Regions from separate parts of the Pseudoalteromonas agarivorans genome, predicted to be linked through region 2. Evidence: predicted binding sites of a transcription regulator. Region 2 holds the regulator's gene; each other region holds the start of a gene.

Region 1 (3,285 bases), on a different contig from region 2:
CGATGGCTTGTCTCAATCTCACGGTTACATTTTTGAGGTACCAGCCAGCGCCAAAGGCTTAATTAAGCCTGAGCCATTATATGATATGGGCCGGTTTAATCATGAAGCCGCCGCAATAGACCCACAAACCGGTATTGTTTATTTAACTGAAGATAGAGGCGATAGTTTGTTTTATCGGTTTATTCCTCATCATCGCGATAAGTTAAATAAAGGCGGCATATTGCAAGCTATGGTAATTAAAAACCAGCCTCAGTTTGATAGCCGAAATTGGGATTCACCGGCCATGCCATTACACAGCGACCTTTTAGTTGAATGGATAACGCTCACAGATCCTAAAAGCCCAAATGATGACCTACGTAAGCAAGGTTATAAAAAAGGTGCAGCCTTATTCGCACGAGGAGAGGGAATACATTGGGGTAAAAATGAGCTTTATTTTTGCTGTACTAATGGGGGCAAAAAGCAGTTAGGTCAGGTAATGAAGTACACACCTTCAAAAAACGAAGGCACTGAGTTAGAGCAAAATGAGCCTGGTAAAATACAACTATTTGTAGAAAGTACAAACGAGTCGTTATACAACTTTGGTGATAATTTAACGGTAGCACCTAACGGGCATTTAATTGTATGTGAGGATCAATACACAGACACGGTGAATAACCATTTACGCGGGGTGACACCTAAAGGAGAGGTGTATAACTTTGCTAAATTGCATGCGCAAACAGAGCTTGCTGGGGCGTGTTTTTCACCTGACGGGCAAACCTTGTTTGTAAACGTATACATGCCAACTAAAACGTTGGCTATTACTGGTCCTTGGGATAGTTTTAAGCTTTAAAGTGGTAAAAAATACAAACGCTTAGTATAGGTATACTAAGCGTTTGTATTTTAACAATCCTTGTAGGTTTACCAAATCCGTTAGCAAGCTTTAATCATCCTTGGTGCATTTACTACATCCTTTATGTAATAAGCAACGAGTCCTTGTAGTTTGCACTTCATCCTGTACCTACTTTTGTAACGTGTCCTTGTATTTTTATTAGTCCTTTAACTCTTATTAACATTCCTTGTATGGCAAAGTGGGTAATAAATTAATGATTTAGTTTACCTGCAGACGATTCAATGTGTGCACGTACAAACCATTGAAACTGCTCTAAGTCACCTAGCTGGCTGGTGATCATATCCTCTGATACTGGGTCTAATTCAGACAGCGTGCCAATGGCTTTGCGGTGGTCGGCGTTAACGCCGCTGTATACTTTGTCTAATGCACCTAAATGCTCTACTACAAAGGCTTTACCTAATGAGTATTCTTCCCATGTGCGGCGATCTACAATAGACTTAGGTGTACCTTGTGGCGTACCGCCTAATGTAGCAATACGCTCTGCGATGGTGTCGGTCATTTCGCGAATAGCATCCACTTGTGGGTCTAACATTTCATGCACACCAATAAAGCTTGGGCCTACTACATTCCAGTGAATATGCTTTAAAGTAAGTTGTAAGTCTAAAAGTGCTACGAGTCGGTTATCGAGTGTTTCAATTGTTTTTTTTGCTGATTCGTTATCCATACCTGGGGCTGTAAATTCAATTGGGTGTTTTGAGTTACTCATAATGTCTCCCGTTGTGTAATTTGTTGTATGTAGCCATTGCTACCATTTAACTTGCAATACATGAAGCAAAGCCTATGCCTACCAAGTTTATTTATTTAAATTATTGATATTTAATGCTTTATTTTTAATTGGGTACGTAGGGTTAAAAAGGGAGAGACGTAGAATATGAATTTTATGCACTTATTTTTGTAAATTGTGCACAGTAGTAAAAAAGCTGTGGCTGTTTATCGATTGAGTTGAAATTTGTTTATGCTCAATAAGGCATAGTCTGTGTAATACAGCTACCTAAAGTACCTAGCCTTACAATTCATGCCGTTATTAAATTGCCTTTAAAAGCCCATCTTAATATTGCACGCGCTACAACCTCTAAATAAAACCCAGTAAATAAGCTATGCAAGGGTATACAAAATATAAAGGTGCTTATTTATTACCTGCGTAATGATTAATTCAGGTGTTTTATAAAGGGCTAACGCTGCTCTTTTAAAGCCGCGCTACTGGGCTTTACTGCTTAGATTTTAAAAATCAGCCTTTGTGCTTATTTAATCTCTTTAGTTGGTGAATGCTCACTGATATACTCCCGCCGCATTTTAATTGGGGTTATGTAAATAAATCATGAATTTTTTAAAAACACTGTTTACAACATCTATACTGCTTTTGTCTCACTCAGCACTAGCAGAAAATTGGAGCGTCACACAGCTTCACACAAATTTTGGCGATGCCTTAAATCCCTTTACCGGGGAGTCGTCATTTACACGCACCTACACCATAGAGCATGCCTCAGAGCATGACTTAGGTGATAACTACTTTTTTATCGACTTTTTAAACGACAGCCTTAGTGATGGTTTTCAAGATACGGGTATATATGGCGAGTGGTACACAACGCTTAGCTTATCAAAAGCCTTTGATACCTCAGTGCGTTACGGTGCAATAAAAGACACAGGTTTAGTGTTTGGTATAAACGCCGGTGAAGAGGGGTTAATGAAATACACCCCAGGCATCAAGCTCAGTTGGGATGCCCCAGGCTTTGATTTTTTAACAACTACTTTTGCAGGTTACATTGATGCCAACGGCGGCGTGCAAAAAGATCAGCTAGCCAAGCAAGACAACAGTATTTTTATAGACCTTGCATGGGGTGCACCTTTTACACTAGCTAGCCAAGCATTTTATTTTACCGGCCACGTAGAATATATTTCTGGGCGTGATGACGAACTAGGCAATAAAGTTAAAGAGTGGTTGCTTGCTCAACCCGCTGTGCATTGGGATGTAGGGCAAAACTTTAATTTAAACCCGCAACAGTTAATGGTAGGGGTGGAGTGGCGCTATTGGTACAACAAGTTAGGGACTAATAAAATAGAAAACCAGCCCTTTTTACATGCTATTTGGGTATTTTAAGCACAGCTTGCTTTGCTAGGTTAATAAAAAATAGCGCCTTTTGGCGCTATTTTTAGTCAGTGTGGTTGGAACTTTAAGTGGTTGGTTGTTACTCGTAACCACGAGGTTTTTTGGTTTTAATAACTGCAATATAAGCATGCCAACTGGCGTAACTAAGCAAAGGCATAATTACAATAAAGCCCGTGGCGCCGGTAGCAAAACCAACAGCTACCAATACAAATATACAAATTGACCATACCACCATAGCGGCAAAGTTAGTTTTTACAGCGTTCATAGAGCTTATTACAGCGGTCATAAT
Region 2 (3,285 bases):
CAGGCTCCCAGTGGGGGTTTGGCAAAAAGCGAGCATCAAAAACATAATCAGCTTCTTTAGGTATGCCGTGTTTAAAGCCAAACGATTCAAACGTTACAATAAGTTGCTTATCTTTTTTACCCAGTATTTTTTCGCGAATTGACTCTGCTAATTGGTGCACACTTAAATCGGTGGTATCAAGCATAAAGTCAGCGCGCGTTACGAGTACATCAAGCAGTTCTTTTTCTTTTTTTATTGCTAAATCAAGCGGCAGTGAATCGATGGATAAAGGGTGTAATCTGCGTGTTTCTGAAAAACGTTTGATCAGTGTTTGATCATCACTATCTAAATAAAACAGTGTGGGTTTAGCAAAGTCAGGAAGGTACTCGAGAATATCGTTAAATTCGTCTTGTTCTTTGGGGATATTACGAACATCTATACTAACGGCTATTTTGTCATAGTTATCTGAAACACTTCGCACTAAAGAGGGCAGTAGGTTGACCGGAATATTATCTACGCAATAATAGCCTAAATCTTCAACCACGCGTAAAGCAACCGACTTACCTGAACCAGAACGGCCGCTTATGATAATTAACTCCATTTATAGCCCTTAGTATTTACTACGATTGATCAACAATTACTTGATACAGCTCTGCATCGGTTTTAGCACTACGCAGCTGTTTACAAAATTCTTTGTTGCTCAGTTTATCAGCTATGGTTGCCAGAGTCTTTAGGTGCTGTTGGTTATCGCCATCTGGTACGATGAGTGCAACAAAAATATCAACAGGGCAGTTATCAATAGCGTCAAAGTTAACAGGCGTGTCGCTAACAAGTACTAAAGCCAGCGGCTCTTCTACGCCACCCATTCTGCCATGAGGAATGGCGATCCCCCGGCCAATACCAGTACTGCCTAGCTTTTCTCTGCTTGCCAGCGCATTAAGAATATCTTGTTGTGGTAAGTAGGGGAGCTTTTCATGAGCAAGCTCACTGATAAACTCTAAAATTCTTTTTTTACTACTAAAAAGGACCGCAGCTTTGCTGCAGTCCTGGCATACTAATGTACTTAATTTCATAATATTAGTGTCTAGCAAGCTTCTCTTTATGTTTTATGACTTGACGATCGAGCTTGTCAATCAACGAGTCTATAGCGGCATACATATCTTGGTGCTCTGTTGAGGCAAATAAATCTGCGCCACTTACATGAATAGTCGCTTCTGCTTTTTGGTTGAGTTTTTCTACATCGAGAATGACATGCACATTGCTAATATGATCTGAGTGCCTTTCTAGCTTTGCAAATTTATTATTTACATAGTCTCTAAGTGAATCAGTTACTTCTACGTGACGACCAGTTAGGTTTAGTTGCATAAGCATTTCCTCTTTGTTTTTTACGTCTTATATCAAACTCTTTCTCTGATTTGACGGTGGAATAGCTAGCGATTCACGGTATTTTGCTATTGTGCGTCTAGCTACTTTAATTCCTTGCTCTGCCAATATATCCGCAATTTTACTATCACTCAATGGTTTAGCTGAGTTTTCCGCGGCAATTAGCTTTTTAATTAGGGCACGTATTGCGGTTGATGAACACTCTCCGCCGTTTTCAGTGCTTACGTGGCTTGAGAAAAAATACTTAAGCTCAAAAATACCACGTGGCGTATGCATATATTTTTGCGTAGTAACACGCGAAATTGTCGATTCATGCATTTCTACCATTTCAGCAACATCGTTTAAAACCATTGGCTTCATGGCTTCTGGGCCATGTTCAAAAAATGCCTGTTGCTGTTTTACAATACAGTTAGTTACCTTAAGTAGCGTGTCGTTTCTGCTTTCAAGGCTTTTTATAAACCATTTAGCTTCTTGTAAGTGAGAGCGAATAAACTGGCTATCACCACTTGATTTTACGGTACGAGACATAGCCGCGTACTGACTATTTACGCGTATTTTTGGCATGCTATCTGGATTTAGCTCTACCACCCAGCGGCCTTTTATTTTTTTAACCGACACATCCGGTATTACATACTCAGACTCTTCCCTTACTATTGTATCTGCAGGTTTTGGGTTGAGGGTATGTATTAGGGTCATGACCTCTTTAAGCTCGTCTTCTTTAAGCTTAGTCTTTTTCATTAATGTACGATAGTCGCGTGCCGCTAATAGATCAATGTGATCGGTTAAGATCATTTTAGTTTGTTCTATAAAAGGGGTGTCTTTATCAAACTGGTTTAGCTGAATACACAAGCACTCTTGTAAACTGCGCGCGGCTATACCTACAGGGTCAAATAACTGAATACGCTTTAAAACGGCTTCTATTTCGTCAAGTTCAACTTCAACTTCGTCATCGTTTTCTTGGTTAAAGCTTTCTAAAATTTCTTCGCAACTTAGCGTTAAAATACCCGAGTCATCTACAGCTTCTACAATGGCAATAGCAATGGCTTCGTCAGTTGGGCTAAAAGGAGTAAGCTGAAGCTGCCACATTAAATACTCATGTAGCGTTTCAGTAGAGGCACCTTGATAAATAGACTCATCTTCTGGCATTGGGCCTGAGGATGCAGCAGGGGCTGCGCTCATGTACTCATCCCAAGTTACATCCATTGCCATATCATCGCTAATGGTGTCTTTATTTAAAGCTTCGCCACTGTCTTGCTCGTACTCGCTGGTTGTATCGTCAGCCGATGCGCTTACGGTTACATCATCCGTATCTGCTTTTTGTTCATTTTTTCCAGCCGACTCTTCCGTGTAATCTTGCTCTTCTACTTCTAATAGCGGGTTGCTATCAAGTGCTTCTTGTATTTCTTGCTGGAGATCCAATGTACTGAGCTGCAGCAAGCGAATCGCTTGTTGCAATTGTGGAGTCATTGTAAGTTGCTGGCCCATGCGCAGCTGTAATGATTGCCTCATGTATCTCTAACAATCCTTTTATGTTGTTATAATTAATATTAGCAGATGCTTGTAGGTGTGGCTTAAATGTTACAGCCTAAATTGCTCGCCTAAATAAACATCGCGTACAGTTTTGTCATTTAATACGTGTTCTGGGGTGCCAGATGCAATTAGCTCCCCATGAGAAACAATGTAGGCTTTTTCACAAACATCAAGGGTTTCTCTTACATTGTGATCGGTAATTAATACGCCAATGCCACGGTTTTTAAGATGTTCTATTATTTTCTTTATATCTAACACTGAAATCGGATCAACACCAGCAAAAGGCTCATCCAATAAAATAAATTTAGGGTTCGCTGCCAGTGCTCTGGCAATTTCTACACGGCGGCGTTCACCACCAGAAAGCGCCATACCTTGGCTATCGCGAATATGCTG
Region 3 (3,285 bases), on a different contig from region 2:
GCTTTATCAAGATAAACAATTTGCACACTTTGTAATTACCCGCGCCTTTTTACTTTGCTCAGCCCTAAGCGCGCCTTTTTATATTATTTTAGCAAGCTCTCAGCAGTTTGAATTTTCATTATTGGCAGTATTTTTAGCCGTGTCTGGCTTAGCAAGTTTAATTTCTGGGCCAATATGGGGAAGACTCAGCGATTTTTCTAGCCAAAAGGTGCTTGTGATCAGTGCGTTACTTGTCACCATAAACGGCGTGAGCGTGTTTGTAATAGCCACATGGTATAGCCAGCTGTTTGAATATGCTTGGGTAATACCTGGTTTTTATTTTTTGCTTTGCATTGCTCATCAAGGCGTACGGCTCGGGCGTAAAACCTATTTAGTGGATATGGCACAAGGCAATAAACGCACTGATTACGTGTCGGTTAGTAATACTGTAATTGGCATTTTGCTTTTAATGTTAGGCAGTATAGGGCTTTTAGAAGCATTTTTATCAACCGCACAGCTTATTTTATTGTATAGCCTGCTCGGTTTGTTAGGTGCTATTAGCGCGATTTTTTTGCCTCAAGCAGAGTAATACCAATGCGCAATAATACGTAATCAATTAAGCGAATTAGTATAATAAAAAAGCCCAACAAAATAATTGCCGGGCTTTGGACTTAAGACCTAAGGATAAATAGTCAGCTTTACCTCAAGTTATAACACCTAAGCAGTTACATTTAGCAGTGAATCACCTTCACTTAAACCAAATTTTTCTTGTACCGATGAAAGAATTGATTCTTTATCTTCATTAGATAGCTGGCTTGAATACTCAGTTAATAACTCATCTAAGTAGCTAACCACTTCGTCAGTATCAACAGATTCTAGCGAGTTTTGCGGCGGCGGTGGCGGGCGCTGCCCTTCAGGGCGTCCTGCATCGCCAATACTTTTAGCGTCAAAATCAAGTTCGCTCATTAAATCAGCCAACTCTTTTGTAGGCGAGATCCCCTGCTCTTCAAATGCGGCTTGAATACTTTGCGCATCTTCCGTACTTAGGTTTTGTGCATCAAATTCTGCAAGTGTTTCTTTAACAAACTCAGTTTGCTCTGAAGTTAAAGCGCTTACTTGGCTAGATTGTTGAGTCATAAAACTCGCTGAACTACCAATACTGTTGATCATATTTTTCTCCCTTAACGTGAGCGGCGTGGTGGCTTGTGTTCACTTAATTCTTGTTCGCTAATTTCGCCATTCCCATCGGCATCTATTTCGTCAAAAATAGTTTGCGCATCGCCTTGCGGTGGCGCACTTTCGCTAAATTCTGCAATGCTAATCACACCGTCACCATCTGCATCTATGCTTGAAAAGTCAGGTTTAGGTGGTGGGTTATCACCGCCTCTGGCTGCAACATTGGCTGAAAAAGCCATTGATAATAATGCAGCAACGGCAAAAGTAGAAAAATGCTTCATCGTGGTCACCTTGGGTTAAATATTAATAAAGGGTATGAATATAAAGTACGCTTAAAAAACGCAAACATTGTGCAAACAATAAGGAAATAAAAATAAATCCGATTTTTATCATGTTATTTTTACCTTATTCGGTATTTCGGTTATTGTGATAACTAATTACTTAAAACCACTTTCAACACCTGTTTTGAGAGCTAACATACTAAGGACTTATTAACATACATGTTTAATCTTCCAATTTTTCTAGTTGTATCGCAGTGAAAATACCTAAACGCCTCCAGCCACTCGTTGATGATGGCCTAATTGATGAAGTGATAAGTCGCTTAATGAGCGGTAAAGAAGCGGATGTATTTGTGGTGCGCAGCGGTGGCGAAATTCGCTGTGCTAAAGTCTACAAAGATGCCGTTAAACGCAGCTTTAAAAAGGCAGCTCAGTATCAAGAAGGCCGAAAAGTAAGAGGCGGACGCCAAGCCCGCGCCATGGGTAAACGCTCCAGTTATGGGCGGCAACTAGAAGAAGAAATTTGGCAAAATGCAGAAGTAGACGCGCTTTCACGTTTATCACGCGCTGGCGTCAGAGTTCCTGATACTTATTACTGTATTGATGGCGTGTTGTTAATGGAGCTTGTGTGCGATGAAGACGGTGATGTTGCTCCACAGTTAGGGCATGTGACCCTTACACATCAAGACGCTATTGAGCAGTACAGTATGATGGTTCATTATATTAAATTAATGCTGTGCGCTGGTATTATCCACGGTGACTTATCAGAATTTAACGTACTTGTTGATAGTAAAGGGCCTGTAATTATTGACCTTCCACAAGCTGTAAACGCCGCAGCCAATAACAGTGCGCAAGCAATGTTTACGCGCGATGTAAACAACATACGCCGTTATTATGCGCAGTTTGCACCTAGCCTATTAAACACTCATTACGCTAAAGAAATGTGGGCACTGTTTGAAGAGGCCAGCTTAACGCCAAACACTGTGCTCAGCGGAGAATTTGAAGACAGTAATGAATCTGCAGATGTAGATGCGGTACTCGATGAAATACAAGCGGCCGAATACGAAGAGTTCGACCGTTTAGAGCGTATTAAAAACGCTGACGATGAGTAAAACTGCGCTCACGTTTAGCTATTGAGGGTGAACAAACCGATAGCCCACACCGTAAACCGACTGAATAACGCTGTCGGTTTGCGTTACTTCATCAAGCTTTTTACGTAACTTTTTTATGTGGCTGTCTATAGTACGGTGGCTAACTATACGTTGGTCTGCGTACATGGTGTCCATTAAGCTATCGCGTGAATAGATTCTGTTAGGGTTTGAATACAAGGGCTTAAATAGCTGAAATTCAAAATTAGTTAGTTCTATACTGCTATTTTTATAATTTACACTGTAAGTACTTTCATCCAGTGTCATGGCATTATTTACCGGCTCTTTTGTGGTATTAACACGCCTTAAAATTGCTTTTACTCGCGCCACCAGCTCAGCATAACTAAACGGTTTGCAAATGTAGTCATCGGCGCCCAGTTCAAGTCCGAGTAACCGGTCAATCTCCTCCACCTTTGCCGAAACCATAATAATGGGCACATTAGAGAACTTTCTTATCGCTTTGCACAGCTCTATACCGCTTTGCCCTGGCAACATAATATCTAATAAAATAACACTTGGCTTATTACTTTCAAGCCAGCTAAGTACTTCATCACCATGATGAATAAGGTGCGTTTGATAATGATGACTTGTTAAAAAGTCGCTCATTAAATTGGCAAGTTTTATTTCATCTTCAACAATGAGTATTTGCTCACTCATATTTATCCTCTACTGAACTAATAAGGGTAATTTAATAACAATGCCAA

Evidence for each region. Region 2 encodes sigma-54, which starts transcription at its own class of promoters, with help from an activator protein. Its sites were predicted from a motif close to GTTGGCACGNNNNTNGNNT; they were not measured.
Region 1: the regulator sigma-54 is predicted to act here: its motif matches at 1,659-1,677, upstream of dps (DNA starvation/stationary phase protection protein Dps).
Region 3: the regulator sigma-54 is predicted to act here: its motif matches at 1,495-1,513, upstream of NQT65_RS05890 (EF-hand domain-containing protein).

Annotation. Positions count from the first base shown of each region.
Region 1 is NZ_JANIGJ010000005.1:15,593-18,877, forward strand. It holds gene NQT65_RS10270 (alkaline phosphatase PhoX) at 1-829, shown strand, start outside; gene dps (DNA starvation/stationary phase protection protein Dps) at 1,080-1,595, opposite strand; gene NQT65_RS10280 (nucleoside-binding protein) at 2,208-2,987, shown strand; gene NQT65_RS10285 (DUF2189 domain-containing protein) at 3,076-3,285, opposite strand, start outside.
Region 2 is NZ_JANIGJ010000007.1:211,712-214,996, forward strand. It holds gene rapZ (RNase adapter RapZ) at 1-580, opposite strand, end outside; gene NQT65_RS14045 (PTS sugar transporter subunit IIA) at 600-1,052, opposite strand; gene hpf (ribosome hibernation promoting factor) at 1,057-1,344, opposite strand; gene NQT65_RS14055 (RNA polymerase factor sigma-54) at 1,372-2,871, opposite strand; gene lptB (LPS export ABC transporter ATP-binding protein) at 2,941-3,285, opposite strand, start outside.
Region 3 is NZ_JANIGJ010000002.1:332,876-336,160, forward strand. It holds gene NQT65_RS05880 (MFS transporter) at 1-568, shown strand, start outside; gene NQT65_RS05885 (hypothetical protein) at 697-1,149, opposite strand; gene NQT65_RS05890 (EF-hand domain-containing protein) at 1,161-1,436, opposite strand; gene NQT65_RS05895 (PA4780 family RIO1-like protein kinase) at 1,691-2,545, shown strand; gene NQT65_RS05900 (response regulator) at 2,564-3,238, opposite strand; gene NQT65_RS05905 (ATP-binding protein) at 3,248-3,285, opposite strand, start outside.